DNA from 2 places in the Streptomyces sp. NPDC088747 genome. Region 1 is predicted to be linked to the other one. Evidence: riboswitches for the same ligand, from Rfam matches in the RefSeq annotation. Region 1 holds a riboswitch; the other holds the start of a gene.

What was found. Region 1 has a riboswitch for S-adenosylmethionine ahead of thrC (threonine synthase). Riboswitches for the same ligand answer to the same signal wherever they lie in the genome.
Region 2: linked by a shared signal. The riboswitch ahead of ACIP79_RS26785 (putative leader peptide) and the one ahead of thrC (threonine synthase) in region 1 are both predicted to bind S-adenosylmethionine.

Annotation. Positions count from the first base shown of each region.
Region 1 is NZ_JBIVKZ010000018.1:61,787-70,556, forward strand. It holds gene groL (chaperonin GroEL) at 1-637, opposite strand, end outside; gene ACIP79_RS33470 (cold-shock protein) at 971-1,177, opposite strand; gene ACIP79_RS33475 (MoaD/ThiS family protein) at 1,641-1,916, opposite strand; gene thrC (threonine synthase) at 1,989-3,317, opposite strand; SAM riboswitch class I at 3,335-3,482, opposite strand; gene ACIP79_RS33485 (glucosyl-3-phosphoglycerate synthase) at 3,660-4,634, shown strand; gene ACIP79_RS33490 (trehalose-6-phosphate synthase) at 4,712-6,124, shown strand; gene otsB (trehalose-phosphatase) at 6,143-6,988, opposite strand; gene ACIP79_RS33500 (DUF3263 domain-containing protein) at 7,218-7,460, opposite strand; gene ACIP79_RS33505 (extracellular solute-binding protein) at 7,493-8,737, opposite strand.
Region 2 is NZ_JBIVKZ010000012.1:164,014-172,783, forward strand. It holds gene ACIP79_RS26770 (LLM class flavin-dependent oxidoreductase) at 1-224, opposite strand, end outside; gene ACIP79_RS26775 (NtaA/DmoA family FMN-dependent monooxygenase) at 221-1,609, opposite strand; gene ACIP79_RS26780 (LLM class flavin-dependent oxidoreductase) at 1,628-2,875, opposite strand; gene ACIP79_RS26785 (putative leader peptide) at 2,952-3,041, opposite strand; SAM riboswitch class IV at 3,116-3,230, opposite strand; SAM riboswitch class IV at 3,494-3,639, shown strand; gene ACIP79_RS26790 (putative leader peptide) at 3,676-3,741, shown strand; gene ACIP79_RS26795 (glutathione S-transferase family protein) at 3,834-4,607, shown strand; gene ACIP79_RS26800 (peptidoglycan-binding protein) at 4,621-5,346, opposite strand; gene ACIP79_RS26805 (SpoIIE family protein phosphatase) at 5,717-8,131, shown strand; gene ACIP79_RS26810 (SCO5389 family protein) at 8,185-8,577, opposite strand; gene ACIP79_RS26815 (ATP-binding protein) at 8,715-8,770, opposite strand, start outside.

The DNA.
Region 1 (8,770 bases):
GGACGGACTCCATACGCTCCATGTCGGTGGCGAAGTACGCCGAGATGTAGCCCTTGTCGAAGCGCATACCCTCGGTGAGTTCCAGCTCCAGACCGAAGGTCTGGGACTCCTCGACGGTGATGACGCCTTCCTTGCCGACCTTGTCCATCGCCTCGGCGATGAGCTCGCCGATCTGGGTGTCGGCGGCGGAGATGGAGGCCGTGGAAGCGATCTGCTCCTTGGTCTCGACATCCTTGGCCTGCTCAAGGAGGGCACCGGAGACGGCCTCGACGGCCTTCTCGATACCACGCTTGAGGGCCATCGGGTTGGCACCGGCGGCTACGTTGCGCAGGCCCTCGCGGACCAGCGCCTGCGCCAGAACGGTCGCGGTGGTCGTACCGTCGCCGGCGACGTCGTCCGTCTTCTTGGCGACTTCCTTGACCAGCTCGGCGCCGATCTTCTCGTACGGGTCCTCGAGCTCGATCTCCTTGGCGATGGAAACACCATCGTTGGTGATCGTGGGGGCGCCCCACTTCTTCTCGAGGACGACGTTGCGGCCCTTGGGGCCAAGGGTGACCTTGACGGCGTCGGCGAGCTGGTTCATCCCGCGCTCGAGACCGCGCCGTGCCTCCTCGTCGAACGCGATGATCTTGGCCATGTGAAGTGGTCCTCCCGGACTGGGGTGGATTGCTCCGGACCGCGCCCGCGCCCGCGACGGACGGCCTGCGTGCCGCGTGGTTCCTTGCCCCACTTGGCCTGCGGGCCTCACTGACCCGGTCCTCGTTGTCACTCTCACCTTCAGAGTGCTAACGCCAATGATTAGCACTCGCCCCTACCGAGTGCAAGCGGCTCCGGAAGATCCGCAGGTGGAGCGGGGGGCGCACACGGGCGCGAGGGGCGGCGGAGGCCGGACAGACCGAAGGGCTCGTGCCCCCTGCCGGGGACACGAGCCCTTCGTCACGTCGAACAGAGCTATCAGTCGGCGCGTGCTTCAGCTGGTCGCCAGCCGGACCATGTCCGCCTGCGGCCCTTTCTGGCCCTGCGAGATCTCGAACTCGACCCGCTGGCCCTCTTCAAGGGTGCGGTAGCCGTCCATCTGAATCGCGCTGTAGTGGACGAATACATCCGCACCACCGTCGACCGCGATGAAGCCGTACCCCTTCTCCGCGTTGAACCATTTGACGGTGCCCTGAGCCATGCCTAACTCCCCTATTACTGGCCCTTGCACAGGACCGCACTTCGCGGGCCCGGGTCAGACCTCACCCCCCAAGGATTGGGGGTGTGCGCCGGAACGCGTCGACCGCGGCTGAATGTATCCGTCCAACTGCCCTCTGCAACAGGTCAATCGGACGAGAATTCTGGGCAAGACCGATCGGGAATATCCGGAGAATTCGCAAAGATTCCGGGCAAGTCGGGCCCCATAAATGCCATAAACGGCTCAAATATACGGGGTACATTGGCTGCTTCTTGTCGGGCGTCACGCGAGGACTCATATGCACCCGGCATGGAACCGACTCGAAAGCGAAGCAGCTTCCCCAACTGTACCGCGCTCAATCATACAGAATTGCCCCCTCCGCTTCTCTCACGGAGGGGGCAATTCGATGAACTCTCGGTAATTACCATTACCGAAGGTAACGGCGATTACTCAGTGTCAGCAGGGGTCAGCCGCCCGCGACGGCCGGGATGATCGAGACGCCCGCGCCGTCCGGCGTCGCCGTCTCCAGGCCCTGCTCGAAGCGGACGTCGTCGTCGTTCACGTACACGTTGACGAAGCGGCGCAGCTTGCCCTGGTCGTCCAGGACGCGCGCGGCGATGCCGGTGTGGTTCTGCTCCAGGTCGGCGATCACCTCGCCGAGGGTGCCGCCCTCGGCGGGCACCTCGGCCTTGCCGCCGGTGTAGGTGCGCAGGATGGTGGGGATGCGGACGTTGACGCTCACGATTGACCTCCGGTCAGGTTTACGGGCCCATGGGCGCGGTGCTGATACGGCATTCCAGCGGAACGCCCCCGCTCAGGACGCGAGGCCGGCCTCGCGGAAGGAGTCCAGGTTCGGGCGGATGGTCGCGGTGAGCCCGGTGTCCGAGGCCACCGCGTCCAGGGTCTTGAGACCGTCGCCGGTGTTGAGGACGACGGTGGTGAGGGTCGGGTCGAGCAGACCGTTCTCGATCAGCTTCTTCGTCACACCCACCGTGACGCCACCCGCCGTCTCGGCGAAGATCCCCTCGGTCCGCGCGAGGAGCTTGATCGCCTCGACGATCTGCTCGTCGTCCACGTCCTCCACAGCACCGCCCGTGCGCCGCGCGATGTCGAGCACGTAGGGCCCGTCGGCCGGGTTGCCGATGGCGAGCGACTTGGCGATGGTGTCGGGCTTCTGGGGCCGTACGACGTCGTGGCCGGCCTTGTAGGCCACGGACACCGGCGAGCAGCCCTCGGCCTGGGCACCGAAGATCTTGTACGGCCTGTCCTCGACGAGGCCGAGCTCGATCAGCTCCTTCAGACCCTTGTCGATCTTCGTGAGCTGGGAGCCGGAGGCGATCGGGACCACCAGCTGGTCGGGCAGCCGCCAGCCGAGCTGCTCGCAGATCTCGTACGCGAGGGTCTTGGAGCCCTCCGCGTAGTACGGCCGCAGGTTGACGTTGACGAAGCCCCAGCCCTCGCCGGCCGGGTCGCCGATCAGCTCGGAGCAGAAACGGTTCACGTCGTCGTAGTTGCCCTCGATGCCGACGAGCTCCCCGCCGTACACCGCGGCCATGACGATCTTGCCCTGCTCCAGGTCGTGCGGGATGAACACACAGGAGCGGAAGCCGGCGCGGGCAGCCGCTGCGCCCACGGCGCCGGCGAGGTTGCCGGTGGAGGAGCAGGAGAGGGTGGTGAAGCCGAAGGCGCGGGCGGCCTCGATGGCCTGGGCTACGACGCGGTCCTTGAAGGAGTGCGTCGGGTTGCCCGAGTCGTCCTTGACGAAGAGCCTGCCCGGGTTGACGCCCAGCTCGCGCGCCAGGTTGTCGGCCTTGACGAGCTTGGTCCAGCCGGGGTTGATGTTCGGCTTCTCCGCGACGTCCGCCGGTACCGGCAGGAGCGGCGCGTAACGCCAGATGTTTGCCGGGCCCGCTTCGATGCGCTTGCGGAGGTCCTCGGTCTCGTAGGAGGAGAAGTCGTACGCGATCTCCAGCGGTCCGAAACACTCCTCGCAGGCGAAGACCGGACCGAGGGGCACTCGGTGGCCGCACTCGCGGCAGGAAAGCGCGGCGGCGGGGCCCAGATCGACGGAGTTCGCGGAATCCGGGGAGGTCACGGTGTTCGTGGTGTTCGCGGTGGTGCTTGCGACAGTCTGCGCAGCCATGGAGGCGAGGCCCTTTCTCCTCATCTTCCTCACGACGCACTTCGCCGTGAGACGGATTTGGCACCTTCCCGAGCCGGGAGCCTCACCACGTCGACGTGACAAGAACCAGCTGGAGGGTTGCCGGGGCTTCAACGGGCCGTATCCCTCTGCCCCTCTGGATGAGCGGTATTCAGTTGTACGCTCAACGACCCCCGACATGCGATGGTCATCAGCGTTGTTCAAGACTGTAACCGAAGGCCTGGATGGTGGAGAGAGCCGTCCGAACCGCGAGATGCCGGAGACACCCCCTGCCGGCGCGGCGACGGGCACAAGCATCCCAATGAACGCAAGGGAGAGCCGCACGTGCTGGAAGACGTCGAGCGCTGGCTGAGCACGCGCTCCTGGTCCGTGAGTGACCGCCCGCTCAAGAAACTCATCGCCGCGAAACGCTCCACCCATTCCACGGTGAGCGTGGTCCTCCCCGCCCTCAACGAGGAGAAGACGGTCGGGGAGATCGTCTCCGTCATCCGCCGCGACCTGATGACCCGGAACGTCCCCCTCGTCGACGAGATCGTCGTCATCGACTCGGGCTCGACGGACCGCACCTCCGAGGTCGCCGCCGCGGCCGGCGCCCGGGTCGTCCACAGGGACGACATACTCCCCCGCATCCCGGCCGTGCCCGGCAAGGGCGAGGTCCTGTGGCGGTCACTCCTCGTGACCAGCGGCGACATCGTCTGTTTCATCGACGCGGACCTCAAGGAGTTCTCCTCGGACTTCGTCACCGGGATCGTGGGGCCGCTCCTCACCGATCCGGGCGTGGATCTGGTCAAGGCGATGTACGACCGCCCGCTGAACCTGCCGGGCGAGCCCTCCTCCGGCAGGACGGCGGCCGGCCAGGGCGGCCGTGTCACCGAACTGATGGCCCGCCCCCTGCTGAACATGCACTGGCCGCAGCTGGCCGGATTCGTCCAGCCGCTCGGCGGCGAGTACGCGGCCCGCCGCTCGCTCCTCGAACAGCTGCCGTTCCCCGTCGGATACGGCGTGGAACTGGGCATGCTCGTCGACGCCCTGCACCTGGTGGGCCTGGACGCGCTCGCCCAGGTCGACGTCGGCGTCCGCAAGCACCGGCACCAGGACGGCCAGGCGCTGGGCCGGATGTCCGCCGCGATCTACCGCACCGCGCAGCTCCGGCTCGCCCGCGGCCACCTCATCCGTCCGGCCCTCACCCAGTTCGAACGGGGCGAGTCGGGCTTCGAGCCGCGCACCTATTCCGTCGATACGGAGGAACGGCCTCCGATGGCGGAGATCTCGGAGTACCAGGCGCGCAGAGCGGCGTGATCCCGGGGGCCGAATACGTCCTCGCGGTACCCCGTCCGTACGTTTGAGCGTTTCCGGGCCGGGCTAGGTTGAGGCGTATGGCTTCCACGGCTTCCACCGCATCTCCGCAGGGTTCCCATCGGATCCTCGTCGCGTCCAACCGCGGCCCCGTCTCCTACGACGTCCACGAGGACGGCTCGCTGCACCCCAGGCGGGGTGGCGGCGGGCTGGTCTCGGGGCTGTCGGCGATCGGCCCGGACGCGGGCGCCCTGTGGGTGTGCTCCGCGCTGGGCGAAGGGGACCGTGAGGCGGTGCGGCGCGGGGTCGGCGAGGACGGCGTACGGATGCTGGACATCGACGCCGACACGCACGCGGACGCCTACAACGGCATCGCGAACTCGGTGCTGTGGTTCGTCCACCACATGCTCTACCAGACGCCGCTGGAGCCGGTCTTCGACGTGGAGTTCCGGCGCCAGTGGGCGTCGTACGAGGCCTACAACCGTGCCTTCGCCGAGGCCCTGGCCGACGAGGCGGCGCAGGGTGCCGTGGTCGTCGTGCAGGACTACCACCTGACGCTGGTCCCCGGCATGCTCCGGGAGCTCCGTCCCGACCTGCGGATCGGCCACTTCTCGCACACCCCGTGGGCGCCGGTCGACTACTTCCGCCTCCTCCCCGACGACATCGCCGAGCAGGTGCTGCGCGGCATGCTCGGCGCCGACCGCCTCGGCTTCCTCACCCACCGCTGGGCGTCCGCGTTCACCGCGTGCGCCGAGGAGGTCGTCGGCGGCCTCGGGGACACCCGCGTCGGCGTGCACGGGCTCGGCGCGGACGGCGACTTCCTGCGCGAGCGTTCGCACGAGGCGGACGTCGCCGAACGGATGGTCACACTGCGTGAGCAGATCGGCGAGGGCCGGAAGGCGATCGTGCGGGTCGACCGCACCGAGCTGTCGAAGAACATCGTGCGCGGCCTGCGGGCCTACCGGCAGCTCCTGGAGGACCAGCCGTCCTGGCGCGAGCGCGTCGTGCACGTCGCCTTCGCCTACCCCTCGCGGCAGGACCTCGCCGTGTACCGCGACTACACCGCCGAGGTGCAGCGGGTCGCCGACGACATCAACTCCGCCTACGGCACGCCCGGCTGGACCCCGGTCGTCCTGCACGTCAAGGACGACTTCGCCCGCTCCCTCGCCGCCTACCGGCTCGCCGACGTCGCCCTCGTCAACCCCATCAGGGACGGCATGAACCTCGTCGCCAAGGAGGTGCCCGTCGTCTCCGACGAGGGATGCGCGCTGGTGCTGTCCCGGGAGGCGGGGGCGTACGAGGAGCTGGGCGACGACGCGATCGTGGTGAACCCGTACGACGTGGTCGGCACCGCGCGGGCACTGCACGAGGCACTGTCCATGGGCACCGGCGAGCGGGCCGAACGCACGAAACGCCTGGCCGCCGCGGCGACGGCACTGCCCCCGGCCCAGTGGTTCCTCGAACAGCTCCGGGAGCTGGAGAACAAGGTCTAGGAGTGGCCCAGGAGTGGCCTAGGAGAGCTCCGCCGCCAGGGCCCTCAGCAGCTGTACGACCCCCGCGGGGCCGTCCACGACCAGGTCGGCCCGCTCCGCCAGTTCCGCCACCTCGGAGCTGCCGCTGCACACCAGCAGGCCCGGAACACCCACGGAGCGGAGTACCTCGACGGCCGCGAAGGCGGGGAGGTCGCCGAGGTCGTCGCCCGCGTACAGGACGGCCTCGGCGCCCGTCTCGCGGACGTGGTCGAGCAGGGCGACGCCCTTGTCCATCCCCGGCGGGCGGAGCTCCAGGACCATGCGGCCCGGCTCGACGATCAGACCGTGCCGGGCCGCCAGCTCCGTCAGCGGCCCCCGCAGCGCCTCGAACGCCGCCTGCGGGTCCGCCGCCCTGCGCGTGTGTACGGCGACCGCCCGGCCCTTCTCCTCGGTCCAGGTTCCCGGCCCCGCGCCGACCGCGGCGAGGATCCCGGGCAGTTCGGCGCGGGCCGCGGCGACCCCGGGGTACGGGGCGGGAGCGCTGACCTCACCGCTGCGCGCGTCCCACCGCTCGGCGCCGTAGTGCCCCAGTACGACCAGGTGCTCCAGGCCCGGCACGTCCGCGAAGCCGCCGTGCTCGACCGCCACGGTGGCCGGGCGGCCGGTGATGACCGCCACCGAGGCGATCCTCGGGGCGAGGGCCGCCAGGGCCGGGACCGCGTCCGGGTGGGCGCGGGCCTGCTCCGGGTCCGCGACGATCGGGGCGAGGGTTCCGTCGAAGTCCAGGCCGATCACCGTCCGGCCCGGGTGGGCGAGGACGGCGTCGAGCCCGGCGCGGCCGGCGGGAGTGACGGGGGTCGGCAGCTTCGCCGCGTGGTCAGCCATGGTGCGACCCTATCCGCGCCCACCGGCAGAACGTTTTCTCGCCCCCTCCGCCCCTTCCCGTCCCGTCCCTGGGGGCTGCGCCCCCAGACCCCCCTGTCGCGCTTCGCGCTCGTCCTCAAACGCCGGACGGGCTGAAGAATTTCAGCCCCTCCGGCGTTTGAGGAGCGGGGGTTCGGGGGCGGAGCCCCCGAGTACGGGACGGGTAGGGGCGGAGGGGGCGAAAAACACCTCAGCGCTCGCCCCGGCGGGCGTCGCGTACACGCCGCAGCCGGTTCACCGTCACCGGATCATGGGCGAGAGCCCGAGGATCATCGAGCAGCGCGTTCAGGAGCTGGTAGTAACGCACGGGCGCCAGCCCGAGCCGCTCCCGTATCGCCCGCTCCTTCGCCCCGGGCCCGGAGAACCCCCGCCCCTCAAGGGCGAGAATCCCCCGCTCCCGCGGACCGAGCCCCTCGACAGGTTCCATGGCCATGGACAGCACGGTAGCCCCCGCCACCGACAGCCCTACGCCGCGTTGTCCGCCGCCCCGGCCTTCGCCTGAAGCGACCCCAGCACCCCGGCGGGACTGCCGTTCACCCCCACGGCCTTGCCGATCTGCTCCTTGATGTCGGCGCTGACACCGGCCCAGGAGGTCTTGTCGACGGGGTACAGCTCGGCGGTGGGGAGTTCGCCGAGGAAGGGGGCGAGATCCTGGTCGTCGCTGTCGGCGGCCATCGCCTCGGACGCGGACGTGGTGACCGGCAGCAGGTCGTACTCACGGGAGAAGGCGAGGACGTTCTCGTCGCTGTAGACGAAGTCGAGGAAGTCACCGACCTGCTCGGCGTGGCCGTTCTGCTTGAACGCCATCATCCAGTCGGCGACACCGAGCGTGGACTTGCTCTGTCCGTCGGCCCCGGGCATCGGCACCATGCCGTACTTCACGCCCTTGGCGGCGGCCGTCTTCATCAGCGTGGGGTGCCCGCTGAGCATCCCGACCTCGCCGCGGGTGAACGCGGCGAACGCGTCCGCCCGGTTGAGCTTCGCGGGCGCGGTCGGCCCGGTGAGCCCCTTGCCGACCAGCTCGTTCTTGAGCCAGGTGAACGTGTCGACGTTCGCCTCGGAGTCGATGGCGTACGTGCCGACGTTGTCGGTGTAGCCACCGCCGCCGCTCAGCATCCACTGCATCGTCTCGGCCTGCGCCTCCTCGGGCCCCAGCGGCAGCGCGTACGGGAACTTCACGCCGGCGTCCTTGAGCACCTCGGCGTCGGCGGCGAGCTGGTCCCAGGTCTTCGGCGGGGTGAGACCGGACTCGGCGAAGAGGGTCTTGTTGTAGAAGAGCAGCCGGGTGGAGGAGGCGAACGGCAGGCCGTACTGCGCCCGCTGCTGCTCCCCCGCGTCGGTGAGCTGGAGGGCGAAGTTGGCCTGCACGGGTATGGAGAGCAGTTCGTCGGCGGTGTAGAGCTGCCCCTTGGCCGCGTAGTCGGCGTACGCGCCGATCTGCGCCATGTCGGGCGCCTTCCCGGCCGCGACCATCTCCTTGACCTCACGGTCGACGTCGGTCCAGGAGTAGACGCTGACCTCGACCCTGACCGCCGGGTGGGCGGCCTCGTACTCGTCGACCAGCTTGTCCCAGTACTTCTGGGAGCTGTTGGCGTCGGAGTCCCCGTAGTCGGCGGCCACCAGCCGCAGCGTCACGTCCTCGGACTCCTCGGAGCTTCCGCAGCCGCCGAGGGTCGCTGTCATGCCCAGTGCGGACATCATCGCGATCATTCCTGTCGTACGCCGCCGCACCGCTTCGCCTCA
Region 2 (8,770 bases), on a different contig from region 1:
CGGATGCGCGAGGTGAGGGCGGCGAGGTGGCTGAGGACGACGGGCGGCGAGGAGGAGATGAACGGCCGCTCGTGGCGCTCCCCCACGCCGAACCCGTCGAAGCCCAGCTCCTCCGCCAGCAGCGCGTTGTCGATCACTTCGCGAAATCGTGCGTGGGTCGGCTTGCGTACGCCGGTCACCGGGTCCGGCGCGTGCACGATCAGGGTGATCGCGAGGAACCTCACGAGGCGGCTCGCTCGGACGGCGCGTCGGCGTCGGGGTGGGCCAGGCCGAGGTGGTCGCGCAGGGTGGTGCCCTCGTACTCCGTACGGAAGACGCCGCGTTCCTGGAGCAGCGGGACGACGGTGTCGGCGAAGGAGTCGAGGCCGCCCGGGGTGATGTGCGGGACGAGGATGAAGCCGTCGCTCGCGTCCGACTGGACGAAGTCGTCGATGGTCCGGGCGACGGTGGCCGGGGAGCCGACGAACGCCTGCCGGTTGCCGGTCTCGATGACGAGGTCGCGGATCGACCACTTGTTGGCGGCCGCGAGCTCCCGCCATTCCCTGGCCGTGGCCAACGGGTCGCGGTACATGCGCACTTGGGCGCGGCCCCGGGCGATGGTGTGTTCGCCGAGGTCCGGGTCGATGTCGGGGAGCGGTCCTTCCGGGTCGTACGCGGACAGGTCGCGGTTCCAGACGAACTCGAGGTGCTTGATGGCGGTGGCGCCGCTGACCTGCAGTCGGCGCACCTCGCGGGAGATCTCCTCCGCCTCGGCGTCCGTGTCGCCGAGCACGAAGGTGGCGGCGGGCAGGATCAGCAACTGGTCGTGGGTGCGGCCGTGGCGGGCCAGTCGGCCCTTGACGTCCGTGTAGAACGCCTGCCCCTCCTTGAGGGTGCTGTACCGGCTGAAGATCGCGTCCGCGCCGGCGGCGGCGAACTCGCGTCCCTCGTCGGAGTCCCCGGCCTGGAAGACGACCGGGCGGCCCTGCGGGCTGCGCGGCACGTTGAACTGCCCCTGGATGTCGAAGTGCTGCCCCTTGTGCACGAAGGCCCCGGCCTGGGCGTCGCGCAGGAAGGTGCCGCTCCCCCGGTCGGCGATGATCTCGTCGCCGTGCCAGGAGTCGAACAGTTCGTTGGCGGTGGCCAGGAACTCCCTGGCCCTGGAGTACCGCTCCTCCTGCGGGAGGAAGCCGCCCCGGCGGAAGTTCTCGCCGGTGAAGGCGTCCCAGGACGTGACGACGTTCCAGGCGGCGCGCCCGCCGGAGAGGTGGTCGAGGCTCGCGAACTGGCGTGCCACCTCGTAGGGCTCGTTGAACGTGGAGTTGATCGTGCCGGTCAGGCCGAGGTGCTCGGTCACGGCGGCGAGCGCGGTGAGGACGGTGAAGGTGTCGGGCCGTCCGACCACGTCCAAGTCGTAGATCTTGCCGCCCTGTTCGCGCAGTCGGAGGCCTTCGGCGAGGAAGAGGAAGTCGAACTTGGCGCGTTCGGCGGTCCGCGCGAAGTGCGCGAAGGAGCTGAACTCGATGTGGCTGCCGGCTTCGGGGTCGCTCCACACGGTGGTGTTGTTGACGCCCGGGAAGTGTGCCGCGAGGTGGATCTGCTTGAGCGGCTTGTCGGTCGACCTGCTCATGAGTGGGGTCCCTCCGGCTCAGACGTGGGCGGCGTAGCGGTTGGCGGGGCGGGCCAGTCCGAGCAGCCCGCGCAGGGTGTCGGCCTCGTACGAGCGCCGGAAAGCGTCCCGCCGCTGGAGTTCGGGGACCAGGCCCCTGGTGATCGCCGGCAGGTCGTGGCCGGCGACGGCGGGGCGCAGCCGGAAGCCGGTCAGCCCGGCCTCGCGCAACTCCTGGAGCAGGTCCGCCAGTTGGACGGGTGTTCCGGTGAAGACCCGTGCGTCGCTGGTGTACGGGTAGCCCGCGAGGGCGTCGAGGCGCTCCCGGCGGGCCGTCGCGGCGGCGGGGTCGTCGTCGAGGAACACCACCAGGTCCCCGAAGAGGTGCAACGGCTCCTCGGCGCGTCCGGCGGCCGCCTGTTCCGTGCATACGGCGGCGACGACGGCGCGTGCCTGCTCGGCGTCGTGCGGAGTGACGTATCCGAGGTCGGCGCTGCGGCCGAGGAGCCGGAACGGCGCGCCCGTCCCGGACTCGTGGGCGAGTGCGGTGACCAGGGGCTGCCCCTGCGGCGGACGGGGGGTGATCGAGGGGCCCTTGACGCTGAAGTGCCTGCCCTCGAAGTCGATGTAGTGGAGTTTGTCGCGGTCGACGAAGCGGCCGGTGGCGACGTCGCGGATCTCCGCGTCGTCCTCCCAGCTGTCCCACAGCCGGCGCACCGCCTCGACGTAGTCGGCGGTCTCCTCGAAGAGGTCGACGAGCAACTCCCGTAGCGCCGGGGTCTCCAGGTCCTCGATGCGGAGCTTCGGGAACGAACGGCGTCCGAAGTGCGCGGCCTCATTCTGCCGCGCCGAGGCCTGGACGCGCAGGCCTGCCCGGCCGGTGCTCACGTAGTCGAGCGTGGCGATGGCCTTGGAGGTGTGGAAGGGCTCCGTGTGGGTGGTGACAACGGTCGGCACCAGGCCGATGTGGCTGGTCAACGGCGCGACGCGGGCGGCGATGAGGACGGCGTCGAGCCGGCCGCGCACCTGGTCGGTGCGTGCGTCCGGTTCGCTGAGGCGGGCGGACTGGGGGCCGAGTCCGTCCTCGATGGTCACGAAGTCGAGCAGACCGCGCTCGGCCTCGGTGATGAGGTCCGTCCAGTACCCGGCGGTGAACAGCTCGTCGGGGCGGGCCACCGGCTCGCGCCAGGCAGCGGGGTGCCAGCCGGCGCCGTCGAGGGCGACGGCCAGGTGGAGCGGGGCGGAGGAAGGGGAGGAGGACGAGGGCAACGAAGGTGACGAGGACACGAGAAGGGTGCCTTCCTGATCGACCGTACGAGATCGCCGGGCCTCGGTGCGGAGGGTGCGGCGGCTGGGTGACGGGTCAGGGACGACAGAGCGCGCCGGCCACGCGCTGGAGGTCGATGTGCGGCCGGGTGTGGAGATGCACGCGCCGACGCGGGGCGAGGACCATGACATGGAGGCGGAGTGCGTCCCACACGTCGGTCACCTCCACCCTTTCGGCTCGGCGGGCCAGGGGCCGCGCCGGCGTCGCGCTTGCGGAACCACGGGACGGGTGCCGCCTGGTCGTCACCTGGAGCACCCCGCCGCGGAGGAGGGTTGCCGGTCAGCAAGCCAGGGCTTGACGCTGACGCTCATAACCTGCTGTGGACGTTACGGGAGGCCACAGCGGTGCGCAATGCCCGGGGATCATGCCCGTTCTCACACTCGCCGCACACTTCGCCGCGTGCCCTCGACAACGACAACCACTGGGCCGCGCGATCTGTTCCGCGTCGCATATCAGGGCGCTGACACGCCTGTTCCACCTCTCAAGTGGCGGTTGCGACAGACCTGATGACCATCTGGTGAGACTGCGGCGAAGGCCTTCTTGACGGCCTCACGGAGCGCGCCGACACTGTCGGGGACGGTCACGATTGTCAGCGCCCTTCGGGCAGGTTCTCCCTGTCCGTGAGGTCATCGGCCCCGGCTCGCTGGCAGGCAACCCTTCCACCGCGACGGGGTGCCCCGGGTGACGACCGGGTTCCGCCGGTGCGGCGGGACAAGCGTGGTCTCGCGTCTCGCGAGCCCCGAGTGCGGAACCGGTGGGAATGACGAAGAGCGGTTTGACGAGGCGCCTGCACATCGATCTGTTGCGTGTCTCCAGCGCGTACTAGTCCGAGCGATCCGGACCGGTAAGCAGCGCAGTCACTCCGTTCCGCCGCGGTGCCCACAAGGTGGCCGTGGCCTCCTCGCCCCATGGAGAGTCATGTCCGAGACAATGTCGCACGCCTCAAACACCGGCACCTCCTGTACCCCGACCTCGTGCGTTCCCGGCTCGCTGGAGGCGATCCCCCACCCCCGGATCTCCGCCGCGCCGTCCGCCCGCCCGCACCGCTTCCGCAGCCGCATCGGAGTCGGCCTCGCCGGCGGCTTCTACCCGGCGCCGCACCGCTACGAGCTCTACCTGTCGGCGCGCTGTCCCCTCTCGCTGCGTGTCTCGATCACTCTGGGCCTGCTGGGCCTCAGGGACTCGGTCGCCACCACGCTGGTGGCGCTCCCCGCCGACACCCCCACCGCGTTCGCCGCACTGCGCGGGGCGTACGAGGCCACCTGGCACCACTACGACGGCCCGCTGACCGCGCCCGCCCTGTGCGACCGGTGGAGCGGACGCGTCGTCAGCAACCACACGCCGGACATCCTGCGCGACCTCGGCGACCTCCTCACCGACGGGGCCGGATCCCACAACTCCCCGCTCCGCCCGCCGGAACTGGCCGCGGACGTCGACGACCTGCGCGACCTACTGGACCGGGAGCTGACGCCGGGTACGCCATCAGCCGTGCGGTCGGCGGCACTTGACTTGCTGAATCGCCAACTGGCCGCCGGTCCGTACGCGTTGGGCAAGGACCTGACCGCGGCGGATGTGGACCTCTGGGTCGCCCTCGTCCAACTGGAGGCGACGGACGACCTGTCCGCGTACCCGCTCCTCCAGGACTACGTGCGACGCCTCGACGCGCACCCCGCCTTCCACCGGAGTCTGTGAAGCCGCCCTGTCGTCACGTGCGGGATTCCAGGGCGGCCCGGGTGTCGTTGCCGTAGACGCCCGTCTCGTCGCCCCGGATCCCGTACCAGAGCTGGAAACGGGCCACCGCGGCGGTGAGCGTGGGGTCGTAGGTGCCGCTGGTGCCGCCGCTCCGGTACACGTCCGGGATGCCGAGGAGCCGTTCCTGGAGCTCCGTCACCTCGGGGCCGCTGTCACCCTCCCGGAGAGTGCCGGGGCCGTCCGGGTCGGCCGCGCGGGAGGGGTCCTGGGCGACAGGCGCCGTCGCGGACGGGGCGGCGGCCGACGACGGACCGCCGCCGTCCCCACCGTCGCCCGGGAGCAGCATGGCCAGGCCGAATCCGGTCAGCGCTGCCGCCGCCACCGCGACGGCGACCGCGGCCCGGCGCTGCCCTGGGGAGAGGCCCGTGGAGAGTGAGCGCGGCCTGCTCGGTTCACGTCTCGGCTCCGCGGGCTTCGGCCGTGCCGCGGCCTTCGGCCGCTCGCCACCGGCCGTGTAGTCCTCGCCCGACAGGACCGGCGAGAACTCCTCCGTCTCGCTGTCCCACGTCGGCGACAGCTTGATCGACTCATAGCCTTCGCCGGAGTCGGCGTTCTGCTGATCCTCACGGAACTCCCTGAGCAGGTCCGCGAGTGCCTCGGTCCGGCGGCGGCGCTGGACATAGGTGGGTTCGAGCGCCGGGCGGCGCGTAGGCTGCCCGCCTTCGGGCGGTGTCGACACACTGCTCTCCTTCCGTGCGCGCGGTCTCCCGCCATCCCTGTGGAGAGATACGGAGCCATCGGCACGGGAGTTCAGCCGTGGCCCCTCTCTCCGCCCGGCGCTCGGCAGCGGGCACGCGGGGGCCGCGCGCAAGCACATCCCTACACAGTCACGGAGAGTGACTGACATGGAGTGGCGCGGATACCTCGATAGCCGAGCGAAAGCCGTGTTCCGCCCTCATCTGCTCCACCGTGCGTCTCACTAAAGCCCGCGCGACAGTCGTACAACGTGAAGAATGGCTGCGAGGGGGTAGGACCACCTTCGGAGAGCGGAGAGGGTCGCGGTGGCTTCGAGCAAGGAACGGGATGTGGCGGCCCGGCAGCGCTTCGACATGGCTGACGCCGTGCCCCTGCTGCTCGATGCCCGCAGGGCGGTGACCAGCTGGACCGCGGACGCCGAACGGCTGCTCGGTTACACCTCCGGGGAAGTGCTCGGACGGCCCGCCGCCGACCTGCTGATTCCCGAGGACGCGGCGCGGGTCCCGGAGCTGGCCGAGCGGTGCCGCGGCGACGGCGGCTGGGCCGGGCTTCTCTCCGCACTGCACCGCGACGGGCACCCGCTGAGGCTGATGGTGCGGGTCGTTCCCCTGCGGGCGGGCGGCGGCCCGGCGCGCTGGGTGGTGCTCCTGGCCGAGCTGGCGGACGGCCGGGGCTGGGACATGAGCCGGTCGGTGCTGGAGCGGATCACCTCGCGTTCGCCGGTGGGCATAGCGATTCTGGACACGGACCTGCGGTACGTGTGGTCCAACACCGCGCTGGAGCAGTTCGGCGGCGGCCCGCCAACCCGGCGCCTGGGGCGCAGGCTCGCCGATGTGCAGCCGGGTCTCGACGCCGAGCTGATCGAGGCGCAGATGCACCGGGTGCTGGAGACCGGCGAACCGGTGGCCGGGTACGAGCACGTGGGCCGGCTGCGCTCCGCGCCGCACCGCGAGACGTCCCACTCCATGTCGTTCGTCCGTCTGGAGGACGACCAGGGTCACCCGATCGGCGTGTACTACACGGTCGTCGACATCGGCGAGAGCTACCGCGCCCGCCGCCGGCTCGCCCTCCTCGACCGGGCGGGCGAACACATCGGCCGCAGCCTGGACGTCATGCAGACGGCGCAGGAACTGGCCGATGTCGCCGTGCCGGGGCTGGCCGACTTCGTGACGGTGGACCTGCTGGAGTCGGTGCTCAAGGGAGGCGAACCCGCACCCGGTCCGCGCAGTGACGCGGAGACGGTGCGGCTGCGGCGCGCCGGGCAGCGGTCGGTGCAGGGCGGCATCCCGGAAACCGCTGTCGGGATCGGCGATGTCGTGGCCTACGGGGCGGGCTCTCCCCCGATCAGGTGTCTGACCGACGGCGAGTCCTGGCTCGATGAGCGGCTGGACCCGCTCGCCAGGGAGTGGACCACCGGGGCTCCAGGGGGCCGGGCCGTCTCCTTCCTCGACCTCGGGCTGCACAGCGTGATGGTCGTGCCCATCCAGGCCCGCGGCGTGACCCTGGGCATCACCACGTTCTTCCGGCGCAGCCGCCAGGACCCCTTCGACGGGGACGACCTGGGCCTGGCCGAGGAGTTCGTGGGCCGGGCCGCCCTGTGCGTGGACAACGCCCGCCGCTACACCCGCGAGCGCGACGCGGCACTGATCCTCCAGCGCAACCTCCTCCCCCACCGCTTCCCCGACCAGGAAGCGGTGGAGGTCGCCGCCTGCTACCGGCCCGCGGACGAGCTGACCGGTCTCGCCGGCGACTGGTACGACGTGATCCCGCTGTCCGGGGCGCGGGTGGCCCTGGTGGTGGGCGAGGTGGCCGGTCACGGCATCGACGGCGCCGCGGCCATGGGACGGCTGCGGTCGGCCGTGCAGACCCTCGCCGATCTGGACCTGCCGCCGGAGGAGGTGCTGGCCCACCTCGATGACGTGGTCAGCCGTTCCGCCCGGGAGGAGGGCACCGGCGCCGACGACCGCACGAGCGGCATGCAGGCGGTCGGCGCCAGCTGTCTGTACGTCGTGTACGACCCGGTGAATGGGCACTGCGCCATGGCGAGCGCGGGCCATCCCGCACCCGCGATCGTCGCCCCCGACGGCACCGTCACGTTCGCGGACCTCCCGGCCGGTCCCCCTCTTGGCGTGGGCGGCCTGCCCTTCGAGTCCGTCGGCCTCGATCTCGCGGAAGGCAGTGTGCTCGCGCTGCACACCGACGGCCTCATCGCCACACCCCGTACCGGACGGGACCCGGAGGCGGGCCGGGAACGACTGCGCCTCGCGCTGGAGGCACACGGGCAGGAACTGGACGGACTGTGCCGACGGATCGTGGACGACCTCGTGCCGACACGTCCGTACGACGACGTGGCGCTGCTGATGGCCCGCACCCGTCGGCTCGGGGCCGGGCAGGTCGCGACCTGGGACCTGCCCATCGACCCGGCCGTCGTCGCCGAGGCCCGCAAGTCGAGCTCTCAGCAGCTGCACACCTGGGGTCTCGACGAACTGGCCTTCACCACCGAGCTGGTCGTGAGCGAACTCGTCACCAACGCTATCCGGCACGCCTCCGGCCCGATCCGGCTCCGCCTCATCAGCGACCAGGCGCTGATCTGCGAGGTCTTCGACGGCGGCGCGACGGCCCCGCACCTGCGACACCCCAAGACGACGGACGAGGGGGGCCGCGGACTGTTCCTGATCTCCCAGTTCACCCAGCGCTGGGGCACCCGCTACACCGCCGAGGGAAAGATCATCTGGGCGGAGCAGTCCCTCACGGAACCGACGGTCTGACATACGCGGACGGGGGCCGTTCCACCGAACGGCCCCCGGACACGGCTGCCGGTTCAGCAGTCGCGGAACTCGGGCGACTGATTGAGAATCTGCGAGCGCAGCGAGGTGAACCGGGCGTGCGTCTCGCCGCCCTGGGCCGCTGGGCGGAAGACGGCGACGCGGTGGCAGTTCATGAACGCGAGGGTGACGCCGAAGTGCCTCTCCAGGCTTCCACGGATCGCGTCGCTGGCCAGCGCCCGCAGCAACTGCCCGCGTTCCCTCTCCGAGGGCGGCGGCGTGTGGTTGTCGGCGAACTCCCGCTGCCCGTCGCCCAGTTCGCCGACAAGTCCGGCGATGAGGTCATAGGCGTACGGCAGTGACGTACGGACGGTTTCCACGAAGTCCCCTTCGCTGACCTGACCGCGTTCGGCTTCGGCGAGCAGCTTCGGGGAGACGTCGAGTGACATGAGAGAGCAGTCCTGTCGCTAGCTGTTTTTCGATGGTGTGCGGTGTCGCGAGGGGGGCGTACGGGGCCGCTCCACGGCCCGTGTGCCGCCGCGTCGCGGGCCGTGGCCCGGCGGATTTCGCCCGTTCGGACGCGGTGTTACGCGAGGGCGTCCGGGCCGTGCCGGAAGCCGGGGTCGATCTGTGCGGAGAGGT